DNA from 3 places in the Bariatricus sp. SGI.161 genome. Region 1 is predicted to be linked to each of the others. Evidence: riboswitches for the same ligand, from Rfam matches in the RefSeq annotation. Region 1 holds a riboswitch; each other region holds the start of a gene.
The links. Region 1 has a riboswitch for cobalamin ahead of cbiD (cobalt-precorrin-5B (C(1))-methyltransferase CbiD). Riboswitches for the same ligand answer to the same signal wherever they lie in the genome.
Positions count from the first base shown of each region.

Region 1 (10,258 bases):
GTCACACCTTCTGCTACAACTCCATTATCTGCACACATGGCAATCAATGCTTTCTTATCAATTTTTACATCCGCAGTTCTGGTAATTCCGGCAATTCGAATGATATTTTCTTCCAGTTTCCCAAGACTGTGCAATGGTTTTGCAATAGAATTCCACTGTTTTGATGATCGTTCCATTGCCCTTCTGTCAATAGGTTCGATTGCTTTGATGATCTGCTCTAATGTCATTTTCTTTCCTCTTTTCTGCTGCATTGATCCAAAAATGCTTCTACAACCTTTAAGTTGCCGTAATAATGTATGTGCGGATATCCCGCCAATATGGTCTCTGTACTTACCATACACTTCCAGGAGCGTTCCGACAACGGCTTCTTCGCCACAAATTCCTGCCCACACTGTGTGGAATCATAGTAATGAAATTCATGTGCCGGTAATGCATCTATTTTTTTTCCGAAGGCAGTTCCCTGAGACAATGTTACATATCCAAAGCGTTTTAATGATGATGTATAGAAGCTTTTACCTTTTAACGCCCCTACCATTTCATAACTCTTTCCATCTTCAGCGGTAATACTTTCCTGCAGATACATAAAACCTCCACATTCCGCCATGCATGGCAATCCCTCTTCAAGAGCCTGACGAATTTCAAGGCGAATACTTTGATTCTGGCACAAGTCCTTTGCACATAATTCCGGATACCCTCCATAGAAGAGAAGTCCATCCAGTCTGTCAGGAAGACGCCTGTCCCTAATCGGTGAAAAGGGGATCAGTTTTACTCCCCTGTCTTCCAGAATATCCAGATTATCCTGATACATAAAACAGAATGCCTCATCTTTCGCCAAACCGATGCGCAGTCCATCATAACGTTTTTTTAAATATGAAGTCGATGTGTCCGGCAAGTCTGGCGCTGTCCGTGCCAATTTCACCAATCCATCCAGATCCAACGTCTGCTCCAATGTCTCTCCCAGATTCTTAAGTTTCAACTGAAGGGATTCTATTTCCTGCGGCATCTTAAGCCCAAGATATCGACTTTCCAACATGCAGTCTTCAATAACAGGAACGTAACCATATACTTTTACACTCGTCTCACGTTCAATCGTTTCTTTCATTCGCCCATACATCATTGGTGACAGACGATTCAAGATCACACCCGCAATCCGGCTGTCCGTCCGATATTGAAGAAACCCCTGAATCAGCGGAACAATAGAAACACTGATACCTTTACAATCCAGAATCAATACTGCCGGTGTCTCTGTCGTATCTGCCACATCATAAGCACTTGATTCCACAGATGTACCCGCAAGGCCATCATAATACCCCATAACACCTTCTATTACGGCTATATCGCATTTTGAGCCATTCTTATATAGAAGATGCCTGACTCCCTCTCTTCCACATAAAAATGTATCCAGATTATAACTATCAAGTCCAATAACTTCCCGATGAAACATCGGATCAATATAATCCGGTCCACATTTAAATGCAGCGACCCGAAATTCTCGGTTCTTTAACGCCTGTAATATTCCGCAGGTAATCATGGTCTTTCCGGTTCCACTTCTTGGTGCAGTTAACAGTATTCTAGGTATCCGACTCATTCTCTTCCATCCTCATTACACGTAAAGCTAATCACAGAGACTGGATTCTGTCCCATCATCATATGATAGCTTCCCACACTTTTTGACTTTGCCACTGATATCTGGACAATCTCTTCCTCTGTAACCTTCACCTCATCACAACACTTAACAGCTTCTGCCAAAGTTTCCAATGCAATAGCGTTAATCACTACTCGAACTTTTGGATTCTTCTGCGCCACAGTCTGTATAATTTCTTTCATATGTCCCTTACTTCCGCCAATAAACACACAATCCGGTGCCGGAAGTTCTTCTAATACATCTGGTGCTTCTCCTGCAATTACTGTAAGATTGTCGACTTTCATCCTTCTCTGATTCTGAAGTATCAAGGCAACTGCTTCTTCATTTCTCTCTATCGCATAGACATGTCCCTGATCTGCCTGAATTGCTGCTTCCACAGAAACAGAACCGGTACCTGCTCCAACATCATACACAATAGCATCTCTCTTTAGATGCAGTTTTGAGAGGCTGACACTACGAACTTCCTCTTTTGTCATAGGTACATCTCCACGCACAAATTCTCGATCCGGCAATCCATGAGTCGTCACCTGCGTTCCTCCCTTTGGATTCTCAATATACACTATTGCAAGATCTCCGCCGTTATAATCTACCAGAGATTCTGCCGTTCCCGACTCAATCTTCTCAGCTTCATACGCCAGATCGCTCCCAATGCAAACATTCAGATTGCCATACCCATATTCCATCATTTCTCGACATATGCTTCGGACTCCATCTGCATTTCCCGAAAGAGCAATCGTCTTCTTATGATTACGGATAACAGAGATTAAATTAGTTTTCCTTCCATGAACGCTGGTCAGTGCTGCATCATCCCAGGAAATGCCTAACCTGGCACAGAAATAGGCTACCGAAGAAATTCCAGGAACCACTTCCGCTTCTATATCCGGCTCCTGTTGTAATAACTGAAGCAGCTTCTTGGCACCACTATAGAACCCTACATCACCGGATAATGCGACTACAACATTCTCATACTCTGGATGTTCTTTAATATAAGCAAGTATCTCTTCCGGCTTGTAAGCCGCATAGGATGGCTGCTCTGCTTTTGCAGAAGACTCCAGCATACGCTTTGCTCCAATCAGTAACTGCGCTTTCTGACAGAGTTTTTTTCCTTGCACCGTAAAGGTATCTTCCGGCCCCATTCCGATTCCTACGATAGAAACTTTCCACTTATCTTGTAAATTTAATTCTTTCTTTAAAAACTCACACATTTCTCTATATGCAAGTCCCGTCTCCTGAAAAGGCCGTCCGATTACAACCAGTCCAACGCCCGCAAGTCTGGCAGCCTGGCATTTTTCTCTGTATCCTCCCACATTGCCAGATTCCTTCGTCACCAGATACGCAATCTCAAATTCCCGCAGCATTGCCAGATTCATCTCAACCGAAAACGGCCCTTGCATGCAGATCAGATGTCTTCCAGTAAACCCAAGATCTTCGCACTTGGCAGCTACGTTCTGCAGAGAGAGCACTCGCGCATAGACTCGCTCCTGATAATCTGTTAGTCTGGTATACTCCTCCAACTCTTTACTTCCAGTTGTTACGAGAATATTTCCTTCCGTCTGTTCCAGAAATCGAATGGCTTCCTCCATATTCTCTACACAGACACAATCCTGCATCTGACTGGATTCTCTGACCAGGCGCAGATAATCTGCATTGCACTGTTCGCAGGCAGTTCTCAGATTCTCCGTCACTTCTTTGGCATAGGGATGTGTCGCATCAACCACATAGCGTGGCCGATATTTTCGAATAAATTGTTGCATTTCTTCACAATCCATCCGATTGTGAGATACTGTAATATTCGTATCTTCTGGAAGAAGGCTCTCTCCATATGAAGTTGCAACACAGACATGTACCTGTACCTGCCTTTTCACCAAATATTCCGCCAGTTTCCTGCCCTCTGTAGTTCCTCCGAAGATTAATATCTTAATCTCTTTCATAACGATATCCCCTTGGCGTCACCATTTTTCCGTCTATTACTTTTGTATCACAATTTCCGATAAATACTGTAGAGAACATATCTACTGCTGTTTTCTGTAATTCCTTCAAGGATAGTATCTGCATTGCTTCACCTTCTCTTGCGATATTTTTTACAACACCACATACGGTATCTTCCGATTTATATCGGAGCATCAGATCACATGCCTTATCCAGATAATCTGCCCGCTTCTTACTGGATGGGTTATACAGGCAGATCACAAAATCTGCTTGCGCTGCCGCAAGAAGTCTCTTTTCGATCTTCTCCCATGGAGTCAGAAGATCACTGAGACTGATCAGACAACAATCATGGATCATAGGCGCTCCTAAGACTGCCGCACCGCCTATAGCCGCTGTCACTCCCGGAATAATCTCTAATTCAATATCCGGATATTTTTCTCCAATCTCATACATCAACCCGGCCATGCCATAGATTCCGGCATCCCCACTGCATACCATTGCTGTCGTCCGCCCTTTTGCAGCTTCTTCAAAAGCCATCTCACAGCGGCGAACCTCCTGTCTCATTGGGGTAGTCAAAAACTCTTTTTCACCGAAATATTCTCGAAGAAGATCAACATACACCGTATACCCTACGATTACATCGCATTTCTTTAACGCTTCCGCTGCTTTGATCGTCATCTGTTCATATGATCCCGGTCCGATTCCTATCACATATATCTTATTCAAAACTTATCCTCCATTCTTTTACGGCAAGTGCAACGGTGACCCCATTACCCGCTTGTTTTTTTACAATAAGCTGTCCAGATTCACTGGCACACAAAGCACTGCGTTCACACACATTATCAACACCAGTCACCCGTTCTACGAATCCAGACGACGTGAAATCGCCTTTTACCTCTTGTAATTCTTTCGAACTATATACCTGAAATTGTAATCGGTGTGCCAAACAGTATTCAAGAATTCCTGGTTCATTTGCCTTTATATCAATACTCGCAGCCTGCCAGATACTTTCCGGCCAGATATGATTCTGCCGCAGAACATTGGTGACGGCCAGTTCAATCTGTTCTGCTTCTGTATGCTTCCTACATCCGATTCCTGCGACAACAACTTTTGGAATCAGATACAATGTCTGGCTCCATGCAGGATTTCGATAAATTCCTACCGATATATCCGGTTCATTTTTTCCCTGGTCTTCTATCGGATTCCAGAGGACAAGTCCCCGTGGAAGCTTTCCTTCCACATTCTTCTCATTGCCCTGAAAATCAATCAAAACCGGCGTCTCCTTCAATATATCTGCTGAGATTCTTTTTGCTCTTTTCATATCCTGTATCTGAAGTCCGTTTTTTACTGCAAAAACATCCACTGCCCATTTTTGGTTAATATCAGTCGCTGTCGTGATCACCGGCAGTGCCTGTATCTTTTCAGAGACTAACAGAGCTAGCTCATTAGCCCCTCCAATATGCCCAGATAATAGAGGAATACAATGGATTCCCATTTCATCAATGACCAAAACAGCCGGATCCTTCTGCTTTGATCTTACATATGGCGCTATAGCACGTACTGCAATGCCTGTAGCTCCAATGAAAATCAGCGCATCCTGACTTTCAAACTGTTGTCTGGTCCAGTCTGACAGAGTAAGATCTGTCGCTTCTGGTATGCCCGTACATTTGACATCTACGGTTACCCGATACTCTTCCTCTCTCAGTCCGGCCACCACTTTGTCTGCCAGGATTTTGCCTTTTTGTGTAAAACATATGAGTGCTACATTCATTTACTCTGTTCCTTTCCGATATTCCGTAGTAAATGTAGGATCATATAACTTTGATCGCTGATAATGATTATGGCTGACAACATCTCCAACAATAATCAATGCTGTCTTTCTAATTCCATGAGACTTTGCCGTCTCTTCCAATGTCTCTATCGTACAGATATGTGTCTCTTCCTCAGGCCAGGTCGCCTTATATACAATTGCAGCCGGTGTATCCGGTTCATAACCTCCACAGATCAGTTGTTCTGTCAGTTTCGCCAGTAGTCCTGTACTTAAGAACAGTACCATGGTCGCCCTGTGCTTTGCAAATGAAGCAATGCTCTCTCTCTCTGGCACAGGTGTCTTTCCTTCTGTTCTTGTAATGACCACACTCTGCGATACATCCGGCAAAGTATATTCCAGATTCAATGCCGCCGCAGCACCACAAAAAGAGCTTACCCCCGGGCAAGAATCATATAGAATGTTCTTCTCATCCAGAATATCCATCTGCTCTCGAATCGCACCATAGAGACATGGATCTCCCGTATGCAGCCGGACAGTCATCTGACTCTTTTTTTCTGCCTGTATCATTACCTCTATCACTTCCTCCAGCGTCATGAATGCGCTATTGTAGATTTTACATCCTTCTTTCGCATATTTTAAAAGTCCCGGATTCACTAAGGACCCTGCATAGATAATTACGTCAGCCTCTTCGATCATCTTCTGCCCCCTGACTGTAATCAGATCTTCTGCCCCAGGTCCAGCTCCAACAAAATGTATCATAACGCCTCTCCTTCTTTCACAAATAACAATGTATAATACCCTGCATCTTCAGGAATCTGTTCTGTTCCATAATAGATATGCTCCGTCTTCATTCCACAGTTTTCTACCATGACAACAGATGCATCCATATCTTTTAGCTGTTCTTTTACATGCGGAAGTTTCTTTCCTGCCTTCATAAGAATCTTTGTTCCTTCTAACTGCAGAGCCTCTTCAATCTGATATGAAGCCGGAATAATGTGAATCTGTTCCGCTTTCTCAGCAATTCCTATATTCAGTCTCGCCGCTGCTGCACAGAATGATGGGACTCCGCTGACCATCTCTACCTCATATCCCTTTTTTTGAATCTCTTTATGAAGATAAATATAAGTAGAATACACTGCAGGATCTCCTAATGTTAAAAATGCCACTTTCTTTCCTTTATCCAGGCAACGACTCAAAACTTTCGCACCTTCCTCATGATTCTTTTGTAAAGTCTGCTCATCTTTTGTCATAGGCATATAAATCCCCAACAGCTCTTTTTGTTCAATCTCTGGATATGCTTCCCTGACAATCTGATAAGCAACCGTTTCCATCGGATTCCTGCCCGGAACCGCAATCACATCACATTCTCGAATAACTCGCAATGCTTTTACTGTTAAAAGCTCCGGATCTCCGGGGCCTACGCCAACTCCATATAAGATTCCTGCCATCTTCATTCTCCTTGTGTCTTTATTACTATATGATACTAGGTCATACGCTTTTGACCCTAACTTTATATTTTTCTATCAGATGTTCTGCCTGGCTGGTCTTTCCAAGAATACCATATATATTGGAAAATGTGATCGCACCAATCTGAAGCTCACCTGCTGCCCGGTAATTCAGATACTGCTCCATTCGCTCCATTATCTGCCCCATAATCCTTTCTCGCTCAGAAACTGTGCATCTGTCCAATGCATCATCTGTTGTCATACAATCCAGGAATTCACAGGTCTTTTCCCTCGAAACTCCTGCTTTTAACGCTGCCGCTGCAAGAATCTCCATCCGACAGTCCGCCCATCTTGAATGGGTATTCATAATCCCTCCGGCAACTTTAATGAGTTTTCCGATATGCCCTACCAGCAGAATACCTTTACTTCCCTGATCAATTGCCATATCTATAGTCTGTCCAATATAATTACTGCATTTAACCACTTCCTGCTCTTCAATCCCATAGGCTTGTCTCAGAAAATCCAAGCCATAATTCCCCGGTGCCGCAATCAGATATTCTTTTCCTGCCGCCATTTTCACTCTTATATCCAGGCAAATAGTATCCAACAATGCCTGCTCACTCATCGGTTCTACCAATCCGCTGGTTCCCAGAATCGACAGACCACCCTCAATTCCCAGTCTCGGATTAAAAGTCTTTGCTGCAAGACGTTTTCCTTCCGGTATGGATATCTCAACATATATGCCCCCAAGATAACCAACCTCCTCACAGGCATCCTCCACTTCTTGCAAGATCATCTTACGCGGAACGCGATTGATCGCCGCATTCCCAACTGGTTGATCCAGACCTGGTTTCGTAACTCTCCCGATTCCCTGACCTCCATCAAGAATGTACTGTCCTGTATTTGTTTTTTCCACTTTACTGTACACCATGATTCCGTTCGTGATATCAGGATCATCTCCACTATCTTTTTGGACTGCACAAGATATGCTCTGTATCTCCTTTTGATTCTCATCCCGGTATTCTATCCTGATATCATGAATCTTCAACTGAAGTTTCTTTCCCTTGGGAAGTTCCACTTCTACCTGATCTATCTGCTCTTTTGCAAATAGCATCTTCAGCGCGGCTTTCGTCGCCGCCTGTGCGCACGTTCCCGTAGTATAACCCCAGGCAAGTTTTTTCTGTGCCATTCTTTCTCTCCTGTCACATCTTTTTCTACATTCATGAATATATCTTTTTCATATGAAAGAAAAAGGAGGTGACGCCTTGCGACAATCCCTCCATACAATCAGAACTTTTCCATTCTTATGTATCATCCTGCCCTCACCGTAAGACTTTACTCTGATTACTGGCAGGTATCCTGACTTAAAACTAAAACCTAATCCCCGCCCTTCCCGTTGTCATTCTCACAACAGTGGTCCGCAGGTTTCGTCATTTCTTACAGTAGAGTGAGCTGCTGCGGATTCGCACCGCATTCCCTTTTCATCCACAAAGTGAAACCAGTCTCAATATCTATATTCTATCGGTTTATGTCAGGCATGTCAAATTCTTTTCTGCTTCCTGTTTCTATTCCCTTTTTATTCATATAAAAAACTTACATATTCATAGATTTCAGCAAAATTTATGATACATTTCCCTTCAAAAATCCTCACTGGAACTTTGTCATCAAATCCATAGATTACTGGAAATTCATCATGTTCAAAGTCATATACTAATACTTTTTTCTGTACCGGATCTACAATCCAGTATTCTCTGACTCCTGCACTGGCATATTTTTCACACTTTATAATCATATCTTTCTTTCTTCCTGATTCAGAGAGAATTTCCACAATGAAATCCGGTGCCCCATAAGTACAATGCTTAATTAATTTCCTCCGATCACACACTACAAACACGTCTGGCTGAACCATCGTCTTATCATCACAGTCGAGCTGAACATCTGCCGGCGCAACAAACGGAATACACTGCCCACCTTCTTTTTTTATATAATCTTTGATTGGCTGCCATATCTCTGTACATAATAATTGATGCAAATTCGACGGTGCCGCCATATCATAGATGACTCCATTCATTAACTCCACACGTCTTTCTTTCGGCAATGCATAATAATCTTGCACAGTATATTCCCCCGGTCTTTTCACCGAATAATCCCTTACAGATTCAGCCATCTTGTTATCTTCTTTTTTCAGCACTTTCTCTAAAGCCAACAATGTATCATATCGTGGTGAGGCAGTTACACCCGCAAAAATTTTCTGCACTGTGCCAAGAGGAACACCAGATAGTTCTGAAATCATTTCGTTCGTATAACCTAAGAGCTTCTTTCTCTCTTTCATTTCCTGTACTGTCATTTTGGTTCCTCTCTTTCATTTGTTTTCATAATTATATCTTTTATCACTCCATATGTCAATCATATTATTTCCATTTTATTTCCATATTTTTACCGTATTTCGCTCTCTCGTGCCTGAATCTCGCCACAGGCAATCATTTCTCCAGAAGCACCAGATGGCTGTGTATGAAAATCATCCGGCAACGCATGGATAATTACCGTTTTTCCAATGACATCCTCAGGATAAAACCGATCTGTATATACACACATCCACGCAATCCCATTATTACTTAGCAGAGGCGGCAAATCCCCTGCATGCTCAGGATGCTGTGATTTTACTGACTGGTAATGCCCATCAACATTTGCAAAGGGCTCCTGATCTGTTCCAGAACAGCTGCCACCTTCATGAATATGAAATCCATGAAACTGTTGACTGCTTTTTCCATTGATATCTGTAATCCCATAAATAGATGCAACCAGCACCGTTCCTCCAAACGTATCATAAAAATCCACTCTACCTCTGAGATGTGGATACTTTGCACTTCCTGCTATCTTCGCAGAAGCAGTTGGATGATTCTCCATAATCTTCATCTTACCATCACACTCCTTGTGGCATTCTATGCAAATACCTTCAGGAATATGTAAAAAGGATGGGGCGGGGAAAAAATTCATTTTCCCCGCCCCATCCTTTCATGCGTTAACAGATCAACATAGCATCTCCAAACGAAAAAAAGCGATATTTTTCTCTGACAGCCTCTTCATATGCCGACAGCACATGTTCTCTTCCAGCCAAAGCCGACACCAGCATGATGAGTGTAGACTCTGGAAGATGAAAATTCGTAATCAGACAATCCAAAACCTTAAATTTATATCCTGGATAAATGAAGATTTCTGTCCATCCACTGCATGCTTTCAAATGTCCCGTCTCATCTGCGGCAGACTCAATAGTCCTGCAGCTGGTTGTCCCTACACAGATAACTCTGTTTCCGGAATCCTTTGCCATATTAATCTTGGCCGCTGCATCTTCATCAATCTGAAAAAATTCGGAATGCATATGGTGTTCCGTAATCTCATCTACTTTAACCGGTCGAAATGTTCCAAGGCCTACGTGAAGTGTTACTCTGGCTATATCAATTCCCTTTT
Region 1 covers NZ_JBNPLX010000011.1:65,431-75,688, reverse strand. Annotated here, with positions in the region: gene cobT (nicotinate-nucleotide--dimethylbenzimidazole phosphoribosyltransferase) at 1-227, opposite strand, end outside; gene ACQRBH_RS08455 (cobyrinate a,c-diamide synthase) at 224-1,588, opposite strand; gene cobK (precorrin-6A reductase) at 1,585-3,576, opposite strand; gene cobJ (precorrin-3B C(17)-methyltransferase) at 3,563-4,300, opposite strand; gene ACQRBH_RS08440 (cobalt-precorrin 5A hydrolase) at 4,293-5,345, opposite strand; gene cobM (precorrin-4 C(11)-methyltransferase) at 5,346-6,104, opposite strand; gene cobI (precorrin-2 C(20)-methyltransferase) at 6,101-6,793, opposite strand; gene cbiD (cobalt-precorrin-5B (C(1))-methyltransferase CbiD) at 6,834-7,979, opposite strand; cobalamin riboswitch at 8,123-8,308, opposite strand; gene ACQRBH_RS08420 (Uma2 family endonuclease) at 8,367-9,137, opposite strand; gene ACQRBH_RS08415 (superoxide dismutase family protein) at 9,227-9,706, opposite strand; gene queA (tRNA preQ1(34) S-adenosylmethionine ribosyltransferase-isomerase QueA) at 9,813-10,258, opposite strand, start outside.

Region 2 (10,258 bases), on a different contig from region 1:
TCCAATCACAGCGGATACCCGTTCTCTTATGTCAGCTATGCTTTTTTTGAATCACTGCTGTAAGACCATATCAAACCATTGTTTCCCTACAAATGTCCGCAAATAAAGAAATCTATGATTTATGAAAAGGAACATCGAGAAAATCCATTTGTAAAGAAAAGTGGTGCTGGAGTTCAACTCCAGCACCAACTTTATCTACATCCCTTTATTTCTTACCATGCAAACTTTTTCTCAAAGTAAGCATCCAAGTCTTCTATTTTAACTCTTTCCTGTTCCATGGTGTCTCTGTCACGTACGGTTACTGCTCCGTCTTCTTCGGAATCGAAATCGTAAGTTACACAGAATGGTGTTCCGATCTCGTCCTGGCGGCGGTAACGTTTACCGATGTTGCCACGTTCATCGTATTCGCAGTTATACTTCTTGCACAATTGTGTATATACTTTTTCAGCACCTTCATTTAACTTCTTAGAAAGTGGAAGGACTCCTATCTTTACTGGTGCAAGTGCCGGGTGGAAGTGAAGGACTGTTCTTGTATCTCCGCCTTCTAATTCTTCTTCGTCATATGCGCTGCAAAGGAATGCCAGCACCATACGGTCAGCACCCAGTGATGGTTCAATAACGTATGGAATATATTTTTCTTTCTTCTCATCATCAAAGTAAGACATATCCTGCTTAGATACATTCTGATGCTGAGTCAGGTCATAATCTGTTCTGTCTGCGATGCCCCACAGCTCACCCCATCCGAATGGGAAGAGGAATTCTACGTCTGTTGTTGCACGGCTGTAGAAGCAAAGTTCTTCTGGTGAATGATCACGTGGGCGTAACTCTTCGTCTTTAATGCCAAGAGCCTTCAGCCAGTCAAGGCAATACTTCTTCCAGTATGCATGCCATTCGAGGTCTGTTCCCGGCTCACAGAAGAATTCTAATTCCATCTGTTCAAATTCTCTGGTACGGAATGTAAAGTTACCAGGTGTAATCTCGTTACGGAAAGACTTACCGATCTGGCAGATACCAAATGGAATCTTCTTTCTTGAAGTACGCTGTACATTCTTGAAATTTACGAATATTCCCTGTGCCGTCTCAGGTCTCAGATATACCGTATTCTTTGCATCTTCTGTAACTCCCTGGAATGTCTTGAACATCAGGTTAAACTCACGAATCTCTGTAAAGTTATGCTTTCCACATGTTGGACATGGGATCTCATGCTCCTTGACAAATGCCTCCATCTGTTCATGGCTCCATCCATCAATACTGTCTCCAATATCGATACCGTTCTCATGTGCATAATCTTCAATCATCTTATCTGCACGAAAACGCTCATGACATTCTTTACAGTCCATCAATGGATCACTGAATCCGCCAAGGTGTCCGCTTGCCACCCATGTCTGTGGATTCATAAGGATTGCACAGTCAACACCAACATTATATGGATTCTCCTGTACAAACTTCTGCCACCATGCTTTTTTGACATTGTTCTTTAACTCTACTCCGAGGTTTCCATAGTCCCATGTATTTGCAAGCCCTCCGTAAATCTCAGATCCTGGATATACAAACCCCCTGGATTTCGCCAATGCCACGATTTTGTCCATTGTTTTTTCTACCATATCCTCATCCTCACCTTCTGTTTTTTATACTTGCAGAATCTGCTTCCGATAACTTTCACCGGATGCACGACAACTGAAATGTATAATTGTAAACTATTATACATTTAACTGTATATCTTTTCAAGGTGTTATTTACTGAAATCTGGGAAAATCAGGCAATCGGAGAAAAGTCTCTCATATCCTTGTGTTGCTCCTAATTCCATATAATCCATATTGTGAGCTAATTCTTCCATTTCTCGCTTTACCTGAGCTGACATCAGTGCCATATATGCGCCTGTCTTCGAGGAGTTTCCGACATAGACAAGCCTGTCTTCAACTTCCTGTGGCAAGATTCCTGTTCCTGTCAGACTATCCGCCGGAAGATGTGCTCCAAACTGACCGGCAATCATCACTTTATCCAGATCTTCCATCTGGATTCCAGCTTTATTCAGAAGAGCTATAAATCCGGACAGAATTGCCCCTTTTGCAAGCTGTACCTGGCGTACATCTCCTTGCGTGATGAGAAGCTTTTCAGGACTCTCTGTCATGATAAATTCTCGTTTTCTTCCATCTAACTGGAGCATCGGATAACGGTAATCTGTTTCTTCTAATTTATCTTTCTTAATAAACGCACCATCCTTGCGTACCAGACCAGACTTTAACAATTCCTTTACCACTGCAAGAATACCGCTTCCACACACACCGATTGGCGGTTCATCGCCAATGACTTTTAGCTTCACACCTTCTTCGGTGATCTCTACATCCTCAATGGCACCCTCTGCCGCACGCATGCCGGAACTGATATTCATTCCTTCCAGAGCCGGACCAGCTGCACAAGAACAGCACAAGAGCTTTCCATGACTGGACAATACGATTTCTCCATTGGTTCCAATATCAATGAATAATACATTGCCTTTTTCTTTCTCCAACTCACACACATAAGCGCCAGCCACAATATCTGCCCCTATATACGCGGAAACGGATGGAAGACAATAAAGCCTTGCTCCCTTCGCCGCATGTATTCCAATCGAATCAACTGGAATATCCTTTGATTTTACGAACATTGGAGCATACGGTGCTTTTCCGATCGACGTTGCATCTACTCCAAGGAGCGTATGCATCATTGTACAGTTTGCGCCCACTGTAATCTCATAGATTCGTTCTCTTGAGATTCCAGCCTGCCTACAGATCTCTTCAATCATATCGTTAATGGATTCTACAATAGCATTGCGAAGTTTTTCCACGCCATCCTGTGGATGCTCCAGTTCATAAGTAATTCTCGTAAGAACATCCAGTCCAAAATGCTTCTGCGCATTAATCATAGATGCATTAGCCAGCTCTTTCCCTGTATGCATATCAATCAATGCACATACGACAGTCGTCGTTCCAATATCAATCGCCACACCATACATGGAATCTGAAGTGTCACCTTCTTCAACCTGTATCACTTCACCATTATGCAGAACAACTGTGACCTGTCCCGGGACGAATGTTGCAGACTGCAGAGCCGAAAAACTGATATTATCCATTCCAAGTTGCTCTTTTATCTGATCTTCCCAAGGGGTCTGATCACTTAATGTCGGCTTATGGATCTCTATTACTCGTTTTTCGATATCACAGTCAAATGCAAAATCCGGGATGTAGCCCGTAGTCAAGACTTCATGTTTCCGCTCTTTTCCGAGAAGTTCAATCTCCAGATCATCTTCCGGTCTGACCAGACAGGAAAGACGAATTCCCGCCTCCAGTTCTTCTGTTTTCAACAGTTTTCGCTCCGTCTCGCAGATTGCCGGAATATTTCCTTCCAGAACCTTAACACGGCATTTCCCACATACTCCCTTCCCATTACAGGGATTGTCCACAAATATCTTCTCAGCAAGAAGAATTTCCAGCAATGTTTTTCCTACTGTATACTCGTAACTCTTTCCTGCCGGCTGTACTGTTATCTTAGGCATCAGCTAGTACCTCTTCTTCTTTTAATGTTTTTAAAATTGTCTGTATATTCACAAGCGGTGACTTTGTTCCCAGACCACACGCCGGTGAAATGATATCCGAGCCGCCGGCAACACAGCTGCGAGTCAGCTTCGCCACACGCTCCGGATCTCCAAACTCCAATGCATAGGTACTGACATTTCCCATCAGAACACGATCTTCCAGATGCTTTCTTGCCTCAGACATTGGCACGACAGAGTCGAAACTTAATGCATCACTGTGTACCATATCAATCTGTTTATATACACTTTTCATCTGTCCACAGATATGCACGATAGTTCCCATCTTCTCATCCTGAAGTCCATCCAGAACCATATTCAGATATTTTACTGCATATTCTTCAAAATATTTTGGCCCCAGAATCTCTCCTGTACCACTCGGATCTGAGATTGCAATAACATCTGCTCCAGCCTCGATCTGTGCTCTGGCAAAATCAATAATCTGCTCCGTCACAAACGTCATATATTCATGGGCCTCTTTTTTGTGTTTTCTGAGATCCTTATAAAAATTCACAGGTTCCATTACAGAACTTGCTGTACTGATTGGTCCGGTAATATTTCCAACGATTGGTACATCCAGATTCTTAGCTTTTAAAATACGGATAGCATCTAAAACTACCTTTGCACGACCCTCTTCATGATTTACCGGCTTTAGTTGCTTCCAATCCAGTACAGAATCGATGGCATACCCCGTCACATGAGGCTCGAATATCTTCGTTCCCATGGTCACTTCTGCCCCCATTGCCTCCGCTTCTACGGTCATGCAGAATGGTACCCCCACATTTTCAAAGCAGCCATTCTCATAGTTCGCCAATGCAAGCTTCGCCATCATCTCAGCATCTGTATGTGCCTTTGGCCATGTTACCCCGCAGGTATCCATAAGTTCCGACGTAATCATATTCATCATTCCACCTGGGCATATGCAAGGCGGACGATCTACCTCTTCATGATGGAACACTTTTTCCAAACGTTCTTTCTCTGTCAACATGTATCGCCTCCTTATTACGCAATTCCCATCAGACGCTTAGCAAGCTTTACGGCTTCCACTGCATTTACAGAATAACCGTCTGCTCCGATCTCATCTGCATATTTCTGAGAAATCGGACTTCCACCAATCATAATCTTGAACTGATCACGGATCCCGCGCTCTTTTAACTTATCAATAACGGTCTTCATACCAATCATAGTAGTTGTCATCAGTGTTGACATACAGATAATAGAAGCTCCTACTTCCACTGCCCTATCTACAAAACTATCTAACGGGACATCTCTTCCCAAATCATACATTTCAAACCCTGCTGTGTCCAGCATAATCTTCACAAGATTCTTGCCAATATCATGAGTATCTCCTTCCACAACACCGATAACAACTTTTGGTTTTTCTACACCGGTATCATCTGCCGGAAGATGCGGGCGAAGCACGTCTAATCCTGCATACATTGCATCAGAACAGAGCAGTACATCGGTAACGAAATATTCTTCTGCATCGTACAAATCACTCGCCTTATTCATTCCATCTACAAGTCCATCCATAATACCATCAAATGCTGAGTATCCTGCTTCCAGATATTCATTCGCAACATCTACGACCTCTTCGTCCTCCATTTCAACTACACATTCAGATAACGCTTCCAGTAATTCCTCTTTTGATCTTGCCATGATCATTTCCTCCTAAAACTTATTAATCAAGATTAACATCTATTGATTCTATAAACTACCTCTTAATCTTCTTGCAATCCTTTCGGCAGGCATCCTATTTTCGCACCACGCCCATATTTTCTTGCTGCATAGATAAGAGCTTCCATATTCTCTTTAGATGTACCAAACGGCGTCTGACATCCGACGTTAAGCTGGAATCCTTTTGGACTGTCTCCTGCCTTTTCAATACATTCTTTACAGGACGCAATCACCTCATCAATCGTACCATTTAACATAACATCTACTGGCGGTACATTTCCCATTAACATCACTTTATCTCCAATCGCTTCTTTTGCCTCAGCAAGATCTTCGCAATTATCTATACTAAATGCACATACTCCACTATTTGCAATGTCGTTCCAGATTGGTTTTGTCTTTCCACAAATATGGATCATCGGCGGCTGTCCTGTTATTTCATAAAGCCCATCAATTAACTCTTTCAAATATGGGTAAGAAAACTCATCGAACTGCTTTTTACTCAAAATATCCGAGCAGGTCACCGGATCAGATATAAATACAGAACATGGCCCAAATTCTTTACAAAATGCTTCTACCCATTTTAATGAACATTCATTGGAAAGTTTCAAAAGCTTTTTCAGCATTTCCGGATTTTTTCTGGTATCTCTTAACATTAAATCCACCGGCCTGATCGCAGCTGCACATGACACTGGCCCTGTCACACCTGTGCTGATTGGATATTCGGGTAATCGTTTTTTTAATTCTTTTGCCATATCAAGCATTGGGGTAAGAACGGGATTGTCATATGGGTCCACTACTTTTAATTTATCAATATCTGCATAATCCATAAGGACATGTTCTTCGATTCGAGGCACTCCGTATTCTGGTGTGAAAAGTTTCGATCCAAGTGCTACTCCAATGGTTCTTAAATCCGGCCCAACTCCAAATCCAAAATTGTTATATGTCACATCCTTCTCCCTGATGACCTTTGCCATAACTTCCGGATCTTCACTCATTTGTTTCGTTGAATATCCCATCAAATCGGCAATCGCCATGTCTGGGGCAAGAATTCCATATGGAATGCAGTCCACTTCCTCCCCTTTCATGTATGCTGCCATACGTTCAGAAGGTGTCATCTCTTCTTTCTGTTCATTCATCAACTTTTTCAGCTCTTGATAATCCATTTTTTACCTCCTAAAATAAAATACGGTACGAAAAAACAGCGTAAACACTGTCTTTCCCCACCGAAATCTCCTGAAAATATATAGCAGGTCTCCTGACTCGACTTCGTCCTCTGGATTTCCTTCCCCAAAAGCAAAATATTTTGAGTGGTCAACAAAACCATCGTCCGTCACACAGTAGAGCGGGCTGCTCCGGACTCTCACCGAATTCCCTTTTCAACAATTCTCATTGTCACTATATACGTTTACATTTCAAGTTTATCATGTGAATTAACATTTTCCAAATCGGTTATTTCTATAGTAAAAGTCTTATATAGATAGTTTCTATTCTACGGGTTTTTCATCTCTAAATGATTCATTCACTTTATGTTTTCGTTCTGACAAACTATAATACAGATAAATATATTACAGGAAACGCTGCTTGAAAAAGAATAACATCAGAGAGGAGCTTCGCACACCAACAGATCTGGTCGGGTGCGAGGCTCCCCTTTTATGTATATTTTTATCCTAATTTTGTCAATTGTTCTAATATCTCTAATGACTTAAATCTTTTTCCTACGTAAGTTTCCAGATATCTTCCGGTCACTTTTCCCAGTTCCCGAAGCACTTCATCAGATACGGTAAAGGTATATAGTTTTTCCACCGGCGTTCCCACAATATATTGAAGCGTATAGATTGTGGAGGGATTCAGCACCATTCCATCCGAAACATCTCTTCTGCATCTGTCACAGAGCAGACCTCCACGTCTAACACTGAACACCATTGGTCTTTCTCTGTCCCCGCATCCTACACACTGGAATACCTGTGGTCCTTCTCCATTGATACTGACCGTTTTCAGCTCATAGATATATCGAATCAGCCGGTTTGGTATATGGGGATTTACAAGTGCCCGAAGAGTCTGATACAAGAGCTTTAAAAGCTGAGTCTCATCGTTAGCTTCTCTTGCATAATAGTTGGCCAGCTCCATAAAATAGAATCCGTAATATGCCCCTTCAACATCCATACGCAGCTCCTGAAAGTAATTGGAAATAGAGGCCGACACCAATGTATATGATGTCCGCCCCTCATAAACTGTAAATTCTCCGAAGGAAAATGGACTCGTTACTCCCATCAGTGCACTGTTAGGCCTTCTTGCGCCGCGGGCAAATGCTGCAATCTTCCCTCGTTCTTTTGTCAGAATTACCACTCGTCTGTCATATTCGCCGACAGGAGTCGCCTGCAGGACCAAGCCTGTCACTGTAATCTGATTCACCGTTTATTCCACCTTCATGGTCTTTTATTATCTGTTTACAAATCTGCATTCCCTTATAGCAAAGATAATCTGTCACTTTTCCCGTCTCCAGAAAACGCTCCCAGTACTCTTCTTCCATGAAATCACCTCATCCTCTGTTGATAGGATTAGGTTCTCCCAGAAAAGGCTGATTTTATTCTTCATCCCGATAACCAAAATTTTTCATTAGATATTCACTGTCCCGCCAATCCTTCTTTACCTTGACCCAGAGTTTCAGATTTACCTGACAATCCAGCATTTTCTCAATCTCATAGCGGGCTGTGCTACCAATCTTTTTCAACATATTTCCTTGTTTTCCAATAATTATCCCCTTGTGGGAGTCTCTCTCACAGATAATGGTCGCATTAATATGCATTACCTTCTTCTGCATCTTCATCTGGTCAATTGCCACCGCAATTCCATGTGGAATCTCATCCTGCAGACAATGAAGTGCTTTTTCGCGGATCAGCTCTGCTACGATCTGACGCTCCGGCTGATCAGTAATGGTATCCTCATCATAAAACTGTGGTCCATAAGGAAGATACTTCATGATCACTCGGATCAACTCATCCGTATTATCCCCATTTCTTGCAGACACCGGAACAATTTCCGCAAAATCGCAGACATCCTTATACGCTGCAATTGCCGGCAATACCTCTTCCTTCTTCACACTGTCAATCTTATTAATAACCAGAATAATTGGGGTATGAACTCTCTGAAGCTGCTTGGCAATGTGCTGCTCACCTGCACCGATGAACGTCGTTGGCTCCACAAGCCACAACACCACATCCACCTCATTCAACGTCCGCTCTGCCACATTCACCATATATTCCCCAAGCTTATTCTTCGCCTTGTGGATACCCGGCGTATCCACAAACACGGTCTGCCCCTTCTCCGTTGTCAGCACCGTCTGGATACGATTTCTCGTCGTCTGCGGCTTATTAGAAGTAATGGCAATTTTTTGTCCTATCAGACAATTCATCAACGTAGATTTCCCCACATTTGGGCGTCCGATCAAAGTAACAAATCCCGATTTATAATCTTTTCTCATAAAAACTCCTTAAATGGGGACGTAGTATTCTTTCAATTTACTACGTCCCCTGTTAAAAACTTGTCACAGTTTTAAACAGTTCTTTATTTTCTTCTATTATATCTTCGCTTCCAACTACGCACAGTTGATCTGCCTTCAATACGGCCTCTACAACTCGGTAAAGGGCGCGAATATCATCTTGTGTTGCATCTAGAATCTGGCTGCGTTCTTCGCGGATCATGTCTGCGCTTACTTTATTCATGTAGAGGTTCATGGATCGTTCGCCTTTGGTTGCGGGTGTCATAGGCTGATCTATATTGCTGATGGTTCCGATGATGTATTTGGTCATGTCTCTGTCGCTTACGGTGAAGTTCTTCAGGTAATCTACAATTCCTTCGTATACTTCTATGGTGCGCTTCAGATTTGGATCACGGTAGGAAACGAAATAACCTTCTCCTATGCGGTTGAAATTGCTCATGCATCCATATGCTCCGCCTTTTACACGGATATTCTGCCAGAGATAATCGTAGCTTAGGATTACCTTCAGGATCTGAAGTGCTCCGGTATATGCAGCTCCATTATCGATGAAGTTACCGGTTCGTGCCACATACTGTACTTTTGATGCTGTTTTGAATCCTTCGTTCTTCTTTTCGCAATGGATGATGCATGGCGTCTCTTCTGGAACTTCTTTGTAAAGTCTTTCGGAAAGATTGGCAATCATCTTCTCTAATCCGTCCATTCCTTCTTTTGAAGCAGTATAACTGATCATCATGTTATCCGAACGGAATAGTTTCTTGGTAAGATCGATAAGTGTTGCGGTTATTGATTCTTTTTCTTCCTCAAAATGATCTGACAGCTCCACTATCTTCTGGTAAAAATCTATGCCATTTGTCATATCTTTGAATTTTGCGGACGGAGAAGCATATGACAATGCCCGAAGCGCCGCTGTTGTATGCCCGGATGACTGGAATTTCATAGAGAGCCTTGACTTGGTCATTGCCAGGATCTCCTTGATTCGTTTCGTATCATTTAACTTGGAAGCAGTCAGAATCTCCCCCATCATCTCAAATGTTTTTTCAAGCTTTGGATAAAGTGCTTTTCCCTTAATTTCAAATGTTGCTTTAAATACCTTCTCCCTTATATTGGTAACATCGTTATAAAGCTCCAGCGATGTTCCAATTCCTCCGGTATGCATATTAATCTCATTAAAGAGTTCCCCGTATCCGTAATTCTCTGTATCAATGATTCCTAACACAGACTGCAAGATTCCAACATAAGGAAGTTCTTTTGCACTGACTCCAGACAGATCGAACATTACATCCACATAGCCAATTCCGTTTGTCTCAATCTCATGAAACACGACCGGAATTCCTGCCAAATTCATCTCTTCATTAAAAATCGGATCTATTTCTCTGGAAATATCTTCTCGATTTAAAACCGGAATCCGTTCCAGCGCTTCTTCACTCTCTGGTTCTGACTGGTATTCTTCCAGCTTCTTTGTCCGAGAAACCATTTCTCTGATTTCCTCATCGCTCAGGCTGGCTTTATAT
Region 2 covers NZ_JBNPLX010000016.1:47,594-57,851, reverse strand. Annotated here, with positions in the region: gene ACQRBH_RS10680 (glycine--tRNA ligase) at 213-1,604, opposite strand; gene ACQRBH_RS10675 (ASKHA domain-containing protein) at 1,733-3,535, opposite strand; gene ACQRBH_RS10670 (methylcobamide:CoM methyltransferase MtbA) at 3,528-4,559, opposite strand; gene ACQRBH_RS10665 (corrinoid protein) at 4,574-5,230, opposite strand; gene ACQRBH_RS10660 (uroporphyrinogen decarboxylase family protein) at 5,293-6,411, opposite strand; cobalamin riboswitch at 6,477-6,663, opposite strand; gene recO (DNA repair protein RecO) at 6,911-7,660, opposite strand; gene ACQRBH_RS10650 (hypothetical protein) at 7,602-7,778, opposite strand; gene era (GTPase Era) at 7,833-8,729, opposite strand; gene ACQRBH_RS10640 (insulinase family protein) at 8,782-10,258, opposite strand, start outside.
Region 2: another riboswitch for cobalamin. It lies ahead of ACQRBH_RS10660 (uroporphyrinogen decarboxylase family protein); the one in region 1 lies ahead of cbiD (cobalt-precorrin-5B (C(1))-methyltransferase CbiD).

Region 3 (10,258 bases), on a different contig from region 1:
TCTTCTGACTGGCTGATCGCGTGTCCATAGGATTCCAGATCTCGCTGATATCGGTATAAATCTGCATAAGCTCCTCCAGATTCCATCAGCTCCTTATGAGTACCAGACTGTACCACATGTCCCTTCTCCAACATATAGATTCGGTCAGATTCTACTACATTCGCAAGTCTGTGAGAAATGAGCAGGATTGTCTTCGTCTTCGCCAGCCCCCGTATTACTTCCATAATCATCTCTTCGCTTTCCATATCAATATTGGACGTCGCCTCATCAAAGATATAGACCGGTGTGTCGTGGAGAAGCGCTCTTGCCAGCGCCAGTCTCTGGCACTGCCCGCCGGAGAAATTGCTTCCTCTTTCCAGGATAGGCGTATCCAGTCCTTGCTGTTCCTCCAAAAATCCTAACAAGTTGACTTTTTCCAGCACTGCGTACATCTCTTTTTCTGATGCATCGGCTTTCCCCATCTTCAGGTTCTCACGGACTGTTCCTTTAAACAGATAGCTATTGTGACTGACCAGAGTAATGTGATCCATCAAGCTCTTTTCTGAAACTTTCGAAAGTTCCTGGTCCTGGATAGTAATGCTGCCCCGATAGCCCTTGTTTCTTCCCATAAGGATACCCGCAATGGTACTTTTTCCACAGCCAGAGGTTCCCACCAGAGAAGTGAAACTGCCGCCGCTCAATTCCACGGTCACACCTTCCAGAATATCCCTTTCTTCTTCATAGGCAAATCGCACATCCTCTAATTGGATAGTCGTCGTTTCTTTCCTAAGCTCAATCTCTTTCTCCTCCGGTTCCGGCAGATCCAATAACGCAAAGATCTTGTCACTTGCCGCCATACCGTTCATAGCAATATGAAAGAAAGAACCCAGAAGCCGCAGTGGAATAAAAAATTCAGATGCCAGTAATATAATCATCAGCGCTCCGCTGAAGCTGACATTCCCCTTGATATATTCTGAAAGTGTCACGATCATGCCGACTGCTGCGCCGCCATAGGCAATGATGTCCATCACACTGGTAGAATTCAGCTGCATAGTCAACACTTTCATGGTAATCCGCCGAAATCTCTGAGATTCTTCATCCATCTCATCTGCTTTATCTGCATCAGCCTGATAAATCTTCAGAGTTGTCAATCCCTGCAGATTCTCCAGGAAAGAATCTCCCAGTTCTGTATAGATTCCCCAATATCTGTTTAATAATTTTTTTGCAAATTTCTGTACTGCCACGATAGAGATCGGGATCAGCGGAACACAGATCAAAAGCACCAGGCTTGCTTTCAGATTCACAAAAGCAAGGATAACAAAGAGCGTTATAGGAGCCAGCAGGCTATAGAATAACTGAGACAAATATTTTCCAAAATATGTCTCCAGCTGTTCCACACCTTCTGCTGCCATCTGTACCACTTCAGAAGTCGCAACACTTTCACGATAAGATGCTCCCAGTTTCAATAATTTCCCATAAATCTTCTCGCGCAATATCCGTTTCACATCAACGCTCGCCTCATAAGAAGCATAGGATGCCTGTCTGTCACAGATCAGGCGCAATGAAATGGCAATAAAAATCACGATACCGTATAAAAGCAGCTGATTCTTTGTAATCGCATCAAACAACGCACTCTCCAAAAGCATGGAAGCAGCATAAATCATCGCTATCTGGCATAACAGGGATATCCACTTCCATACGACCTGAAACACAATATATTTTTTTGCATGAGATAACAGTTTGACCAATCTTGTTTTTATCATGTTTTGTAGTTTCCTTTCTTTCACGATTCTGTTCTTCTGAATAATAATCGTCTTTTTCAGTTAATTGAATTAGTGGCCGCTAACCATCATTCAAAAAAAGAAGCCTCGGTTTGAGGCAACTAACTTATATATATCATTTTATTACACAAACTGTCAATTACTTTTTTCAACTAACTGCTTCTGTTTTAAACTTTGCACAATAAAAAAGACTTGAGGCACATCAATCCCCAAGTCTCTTCTTCCTATTGTTTAGACAAAATTACAATGAAGCAGTTCATGCTCTTTCCCTTTCAAAAGAGTATGCTCTCCCTGTTTAAAAGACAGATAAGAATAAGGTTCCAGATCATCCAATATTTAACTGCTGCAAAGTCATTTTTCGTTTTACTCACCTTCAACCGGTTCTGGATTGGAAACACTGACTTTGTGATCATACCAAGTACCTTTTGTTCCTACTAACGCAAGATCAAATTCTTCATCCAATGCCGGGACAGGAATATCGAATCCATACACTTCTTCTGTCGTGCCATCACTATACGTCACAGTATCTTCCGTAGGTTCCAGAAGTTCTGCCCCATCTTTTTGAGCATCTTCAGCAAGCCCCGGATAGAGATTCAGTATATTCTTTGATACCAGAGAAACATGTATTGTCATTTTTCCATCTTTTACCGTCAAAGTACCTTTTCCTTCACAGGCTTCATTGGCATGAAACATTCCGCTGTCTGTATTAAAATCTGCGGAATAAGTACCATCCTCTATTCCAGCATCTGCCTCACTGCTGCTCTCTGTATCTACATCCTCTTTTTGGTCTGTTTCTTCTACCTGTTCTTTTGCATCCGTATCCTGAGTATCTTTTTTCCCAGAACATCCAAATACAAGCGCAGATGAAAGCAAAAGTATTCCAAGAACTGCGATTACCCTTTTCTTCATTTTCATTTCTCCTACTCGCCAATTACTGCTTTAGTATGTGCTACATAAAGATTCTGAATCGCCTCAATCTCACCGAGACCTGCAATCTGTGTATCTACACTGTCAAATTCTCCGGAAGCATTGAACATGCTCTTCCAAGAGTCATCATCGTCTCCTGCCATATCATTATTAGCGTGGTCTCCTGCAACAACCATCAAAGGACGAAGAATTACTTTCTTATATCCTGCCTGGGCAACTGCATCTATAACAGCTTCACATGCCGTTTCTTCCGGTTCGCCTTCTACCGTTCCGATAAATACATTGTCATATCCGAGGTCATTCATCTGTGTCTGCATCTGGCTATAAGATACTTTTGCAGTATGAGAGGTACCGTGTCCCAAAAATACAAATGCTGCGCCATCTTCTTTTGCAGCATCCAGGCTGTCATATCCGGCTGTTTCTACTGCCTCGGAAGTGATTGCTTCTGCAACTGCTTTTTTATCCTCATTTACAACTGTCGCGTCTTCCCCAACTTCTCCAAGCAAAGGCTCAGCAACTTTTACAGATTCAAACTGATCCTGATAAGCTTCTACAGATTCCATCAGCTCATCATATTCTGCGCCATGCATTAAATGCGTCGGCTGTACGACCAGATTCTTTACTCCATTAGAAACCGCACGTTCCAATGCCTGATCCATATTATCAATACATTCCTCATCTCTTGCCTGAATATGGTTAATAATAATCTGTGCCGTAAATGCTCTTCTTACAGACCAGTCAGGATATGCTTCCTGAAGTGCATCTTCGATTCCCTTAATATCAGCCACGCGACTGTCATTAAAAGAGGTTCCAAAGCTGACTACGAGGATCTCATTTTCACCAATATCATCCTGATTACGAGGATCATCTTTGGATGCATCGCCTGTATCTCTTCCAAAGTAATCCGGATCTGCATTTTCCCCTTCCACCAATTCCTTCTGCTCATCTGTCAGTGCATCCCATGCCTCTTTGGCTTCCTTGCACTGTTCATCTGTTTCATCTGTTCTCTCCTGCACATAGATGGCATCAATCAATGCAGCTACTTCATCTGCCGCTTCCTGATCAGCATCTGTCTCTACTTCTTCAGTTTCCTCCGCCGTTTCGGATGTCTCCTCACTGCTGCCAGAACATCCGGTCATTACCAGAGCACTTACCATGGAAACTGCCAGCAAGATTGCTACTACTCTTTTCTTCATCTTGTTCCTCCTTCTTATTTCTGGTCCATTTCCGACAAAAGGATATAACGGCAGTACTTATGAGGGCATAATGACTTAAAGCCAAAAAACGTCCTTTTTCCATAAAATGGTAAAAGGACGTAATACTGACATAATCAAACAACACTTCCGGCAGATACAGGCACTGCCAGAAATGTAATATCTCCATTATAATCGGTTGCGACCAGTTACTCGTGATCTGTGGGCATATCCCACTCCGTTTTTAAACAGGCAGGTCTCCTGACTTGCGGATCAACATCCAAGGCCGCCTTCCCAATTGCTCAGTGACTTATCTGGCCTTGCACTCCTCGCTTACAGTGACGAGTTCGTACAGGATTTGCACCTGTTTCCCTTTTAATCAAACAATCCATGATTGTCTGAACCTATCGAACATACCTTATCACACTCAAATAAAAATGTAAAGTCTCTGAAATTGTTTTTTAATATTCTATGGTTATTGACTACTCCACATTTTTTAATGCCTCTTCCATCGGAATCTTTCGGATTCTTCTGAAATCCAGCATCATTACTATCAGGTATCCCAGAAGAACGAAGGAAAACATCTTCACATAGCCCATTGGCTCTATCGTAAAGGCAAACCATCCATTATATTTAAACATAATGATTTTCCATGCCTGTTTCATTACCGTAGAGCCTAATATTACACTTATGGTATCTGCCACAACCACTACCATTGTTGTAGAAAGCAGATATAGGCTTGCGATCTCACGGTTTTCATAACCAAGAATTTTCGTCATGGAGATTGCCGTTTCGTTCTTTTCGATAATAAGCTTTGTCAATAGATAAATCAGTACTGCTGATAAAAGGATACACAGAATCTGAAAATACTGCATATAGGCTCCCATAGAATGATCTAACTGGTCGCACATTTTCGTAATATCCTCTTTCGTAATGACTGTCGCTATTTTATCTTCTTCGATATCGGTAATCTCTGTGTCTGAGATATATCCGGTGAACTCTTCCTTGTCCAGTTCAAATAAAGAACGATATTTTTCAATCGGAAGGAAAACTGCAATACTCTGACATTTTTCATAAATTCCTGATACTTTAAACTGATACTGCTTATGTTCATATTTTTCATCCAGCTTAATAGTATCTCCCACCTTCAGGTTATACTTCTCACTGAATGGTCGTGAAAGATACACTTCATTTTCTTTAAGTACTGATAAGTTTTCAATCTGGATATATCTGCTGTTATCCCGAATGCCATAAATGGGCACTTCTTCATCCAATTCGTCCCCTGTCTTCTTTAATGCTTTCATACAGAATTCCTCTACGTCCTGATTATCCGTATGAATCATTTTCCCTTCCTCATCTTCACAGGATTTCAATACATACTGGTACTTTGCAAACATCATATCTTCTGCCTTGCCCTGATAGTAATTCAAGGTAGACGGCATTCCGACTGCCATAGCCAGCATAACCATAATAAAGAAAATGCCCGCAAAAAGGACAGCATAATTAGGCATGTTCTGGAATATGATACGCAGACGGAATCTGTTAAAAAACTTCCACTTCGGAAGCCGTACAGTTTTCTTTCGTTTTGACTTTTTCAGATCACGCCGTAAAAACTGAAGTGGTGTATGCTGCATCATACGAATAAGCACTAACAGATTTACCACAAGCATCAGGAATACTGGTATTACAGTCGTCTTAACAAACGCATCCGGGTTCCATATTGTTTCATAGGTTGGAAGGCTGTAACTATTATAATACATAGATACTACAACATCTTTAAAGACTGTATAACCCATCAAATTGCCTGCAATTGCCGCAATTATAGTTACAATCACAGGTGTTGCCAGATAATGCCTCACAAGCTCATCCTTTGTATATCCGGATGCCCGAAGGGTACCGATCATCTGTGATTCCTTCATAATAGTATTGCTGATAGTAACCGCAAAGATAAAAGCAATAATCACGATCAGGATATCCAGAAGCACTCCGCCCATCGCTTCATCCGACCCCATATCATCCGTCGCAAAATTGATTGCCGGGTTCGCATAACGGGGAACATAATCCTGAAGCTCATTCTCATGCACGACCGTCTGGGTAAGCAAAGCTTTCATGAAATCATCGGATTGCTTCTTTTCTTCTATCTCATCTATGGATCTCTGTTCATACTTCCATGCATATGTATAGTGGATCGTACCAGAGAGGCGTCCAAAGCCATCCTTCGTTACCATAGCCACATTAAACTTCAGTGCATCAAACATTAGATCCGTACTTTTCTCATGAAGCGTAGAGTAATTTACATAGGCAATCAGCCCTGTAACATGATAAGATTGCCCACTGACAGTAATCGTATCTCCTACCTGAATTCCTGCATTGTCCGCATGCATCCGATCAACAGCAATCTCATCTTCCGTCACCGGGAAACTTCCTTCCATCAGGCAGGCCTGATTAATCTCCTCTGTTCTTTCATACACTCGGATGGTACCATCGGACTTTCCGTCATCATCATGATCTTCATCCTCATTCCGGTAGAAATTCTCATATACAGTTACAGGAACTGCTGAAAAATCAGAGTCATCCAGTTCCATTTTGGCTTGATACAGATAGAACTGTTTCACATCAGCTTTTTCCCCGGTTTCAATCGCACGGATCAGCTCCTGATCTGCCTTCCGATCTAGTTCAAAATGTCCGTCCTCCAGATGATACTTCTCTTTCCCCACCGCAGCAGCCTGCATCATACTCCCATTAGCAACATACATGCCTGATACAAACCCAATGGCAAGGATTAGGAACAATGCAACAACCAGATATTTTTTCCAGTCCCTTTTTAGCTCTCGAATAATTCTCTTGCAAAGCGGATTTCTCATCTTTCCGTCTTTCATCTCTGCCACGCTCCTTACCATTCAAGATCTACTGCTGAAATTTTGTTTGTATTTTTTTCATTATGGCGCACTTTTCCATCCCTTAGTTTGATCACATGATCTGCCATGTTTTTAATAGCTTCATTATGCGTAACTATGATAATCGTATTTTTATATTTTTGATTAATATCCTCGATCAGCTTCAGGATTTCCTTGGAAGTACTATAGTCCAACGCTCCGGTGGGCTCATCACAAAGCAGGATGTCCGGATTTTTCACAATGGCGCGTCCAATCGAAACCCTCTGCTGCTGTCCGCCGGAAAGCTGGTTCGGGAGCTTATGACGGTGTTCATAGAGTCCCAGAGTATGTAACAGATCGTCAATATCAAGCGGATGGTCCGACAGATATGCACCCACTTCGATATTTTCTTTTACGTTCAGATTGCTGATCAGGTTATACATCTGGAACACATACCCCAGATGCTTCCTGCGGTACTGTGTCAAATCCTTTTCAGCCATATCTTCCAATTTATCACCGTGAATGGAAATATATCCGGAATCAGCACTGTCGATTCCTCCAATAATATTAAGAAGCGTGGATTTCCCTGAACCGGAAGGCCCCAGCAAAACACAGAACTCTCCTTTTGCAACCGAAAAATTCATCCCACACAGGACCTCCTGACGAGTATCCCCGCTTCCAAATCCTTTTTTCAAATCTACAATTTCTAAAAAATTTCTTTCTTCCTCTGACATAACTACTCCTTTTCCCTTCTCAGTCTTCGCTTTTCTTATTTTGTTATTTCAAAATATATCCTTTCATTCCTCTTGTTAGTTATATTTAATCACAATTAGTATATTTTAACTGTATCTTTATTGTCAACACACACCCGGTTTATCAAAAAAATTTCTCGTTAACAAATAAAAAGGCGATTTGATCAAACCGCCCTTTTTGTTTATTACTCTTTTCTTTCTTCTATTAATAAATTCTGCATACTCTGCAAACTGATTGTCAAAGTGGAAATATTATGAAGCATCGCTGCTACTGTTGGCTGCATTCCCCCACCAATCCCCATTAGAATTAGCACTGTGTTAATTCCCACAATCTTACGATAATTCCTCTGGATTCTTTTCATCAATGCATTGCTCAATTTTTTTAATCTCACAATCTGATAAAGATCATCTGCCGAAATGGTTATGTCAGCAATCTCTCTGGCAAGTTCTGCACCATCGCTGATCGCAATTCCTACATCTGCTGCAGACAATGCCGGAGAATCATTCACGCCATCTCCTACCATAAGCACCTTCCTGCCGGATGCTTTTTCGCATTCTACAAAACTTGCCTTATCTTCGGGGAGTACTTCAGCATAATATTCATCCACACCGACTTTAGCTGCCACAGCTGCTGCTGTACGTTCGCTGTCTCCTGTCATCATGACAACTTTCTGGAATCCAGAACGTTTCAACGCTTTTACTATTTCTGTACTCTCCATGCGAAGCGGGTCTTCGATACAGATAACAGCTGCCAATATGCCATCTACTGCCAGATATAGATGCGAATACTCTTCTGGAAGTTTTTCAAATTGTTCCTGATACTCCTCCCTAATCTGACATTTTTCATCATCAAAGACAAAGTGATTACTTCCGATAATGACTCGCTTATCTCCTACGTAAGAAGAGCTGCCGTGTGCTACGATATATTCCACTTTTGAGTGCATTTCTTCATGGTCCAGTCCTTCCATCTGCGCCGCATGTACCACAGCCTTTGCCATAGAATGTGGAAAATGTTCTTCCAGACACGCCGCCAGACGAAGCAGTTCTTTTTCCTCTTTTTGACAAAAGGGAACCACCATTTTAACCGTCGGTTTTGCTTTTGTAAGCGTACCTGTCTTATCAAATACAATGGTCTGTGCCTCGGCAACAGCTTCCAGGTATTTACCGCCTTTTACCGTAATATCATGATCGCCGGCCTGTCGGATTGCTGACAGCACTGTAATCGGCATTGCAAGCTTTAAGGCACAGGAAAAGTCCACCATCAGAACAGATAACGCTTTGGTAACATTTCTCGTCAGAAACCAGGCAGCAATCGTTCCAGCCAGAGTAACTGGTACCAGCCTGTCTGCCAGTTTCTCTGCTTTCCCTTCCACAGATGATTTCAGCTTCTCTGATTCCTCAATCATTGTTACAATCTTTTCATACCGTGATGACCCCGAAGCTTTCCTGACCGTAAAGGTAATCTCCCCTTCTTCCAGTACACTGCCGGCATAGACATATCCGCCCTTTTCACGATGTACTGGGAGCGGCTCTCCCGTAAGGGAGGACTGACTTACCATTCCCTCGCCTTCTGTCACAAGACCATCAAAAGGAATGATGTTTCCCATATGGACAATAACCTGATCTTCCTCTTTGACCTGGCGTGAATCAATCAAAATCTCCAGTTCTCCACTCTTAACCCATACCTTCGATACATTCAGCGACATACTGCGCGCCAGGTCACTTACTGACTTTTTATGGGTCCATTCTTCCAGTGTCTCTCCAACTCCTAAAAGAAACATAACCGAACTGGCCGTATCCATATTACCGCGTAAGATGGATACTCCGATTGCCGTAGCATCCAACACGGAGACCTCTAACTTTCTTTTGGCAAGGCTCTTTATGCCTTCTTTCAGATAATGCAGAGATCTGGCTGTTGTCCAGACTGCCCGCACCGGATATGGAAGAAGCATTTTACCTGCATAATGTAAAGCCACTTTACTGATCAGTCTTTCCTTGTATGTGCGATTCAATTTTCTTCCAGAATTAGCGGGCACCGTCTCCGGAACTTCCACAGACTCATACCGGAATTTTCTAATTGCCTGAATCACAGCTCCTTTTTCTCCGGTAAAGCAAACGCAGGCATCGGCCGTCCGTTCATATACCTTTGCCTGCGTGACGCATTCCAGCGTATTCAGATAATACAAAAGCGTATCTGCCTCTGTACAGGACATACGCTTTTGATCTACATGAATACGGATTCTTCCTGGAATCTCATGCTTAATTATAAATCTCACTTATTCTGCCTCTGCCTGTACACAGGCTTCTGCTTCATTATCACGTTTCTCATTAATCTGCTTTGCCTCTGCCAGTATATCCTCTGCATTCTCCTGAACTGTATCAACTGTCTTCATCACACAGTCTTTTGCACGAAGGACTGCTGCAGTACAGCTTGTATATACTTTTTTGGCATCTCTGCTGGAAAGCACTTTCACTCCTGCTGTTCCAAACAGCACCCCGCCTGCAAAAATACCAAGATTCTTTAATTTAAAAATATCCATGACTCATCCTCCATTCTTTTGTATTGTGCTCAGTTATTTGTGTTTCTTTCCAGTATAAAATAACATACCAAGACAGAACACCATGGCCCATGCCCAAAACTTATGCTGCTTCAAAAAGATCACCTCGTTTTATCTGAAGTTTCCTTTTATCATACTCTTTCGTGGAGTCATAGTCAAAACCGAAAAGCCTTATTGAATTATTTTATCAAT
Region 3 covers NZ_JBNPLX010000035.1:10,918-21,175, reverse strand. Annotated here, with positions in the region: gene ACQRBH_RS15160 (ABC transporter ATP-binding protein/permease) at 1-1,742, opposite strand, end outside; gene ACQRBH_RS15155 (hypothetical protein) at 2,124-2,669, opposite strand; gene ACQRBH_RS15150 (sirohydrochlorin cobaltochelatase) at 2,681-3,883, opposite strand; cobalamin riboswitch at 4,115-4,303, opposite strand; gene ACQRBH_RS15145 (FtsX-like permease family protein) at 4,363-6,759, opposite strand; gene ACQRBH_RS15140 (ABC transporter ATP-binding protein) at 6,774-7,490, opposite strand; gene ACQRBH_RS15135 (heavy metal translocating P-type ATPase) at 7,694-9,784, opposite strand; gene ACQRBH_RS15130 (DUF6110 family protein) at 9,785-10,048, opposite strand; gene ACQRBH_RS15125 (tyrosine-protein phosphatase) at 10,258-10,258, opposite strand, start outside.
Region 3: another riboswitch for cobalamin. It lies ahead of ACQRBH_RS15150 (sirohydrochlorin cobaltochelatase); the one in region 1 lies ahead of cbiD (cobalt-precorrin-5B (C(1))-methyltransferase CbiD).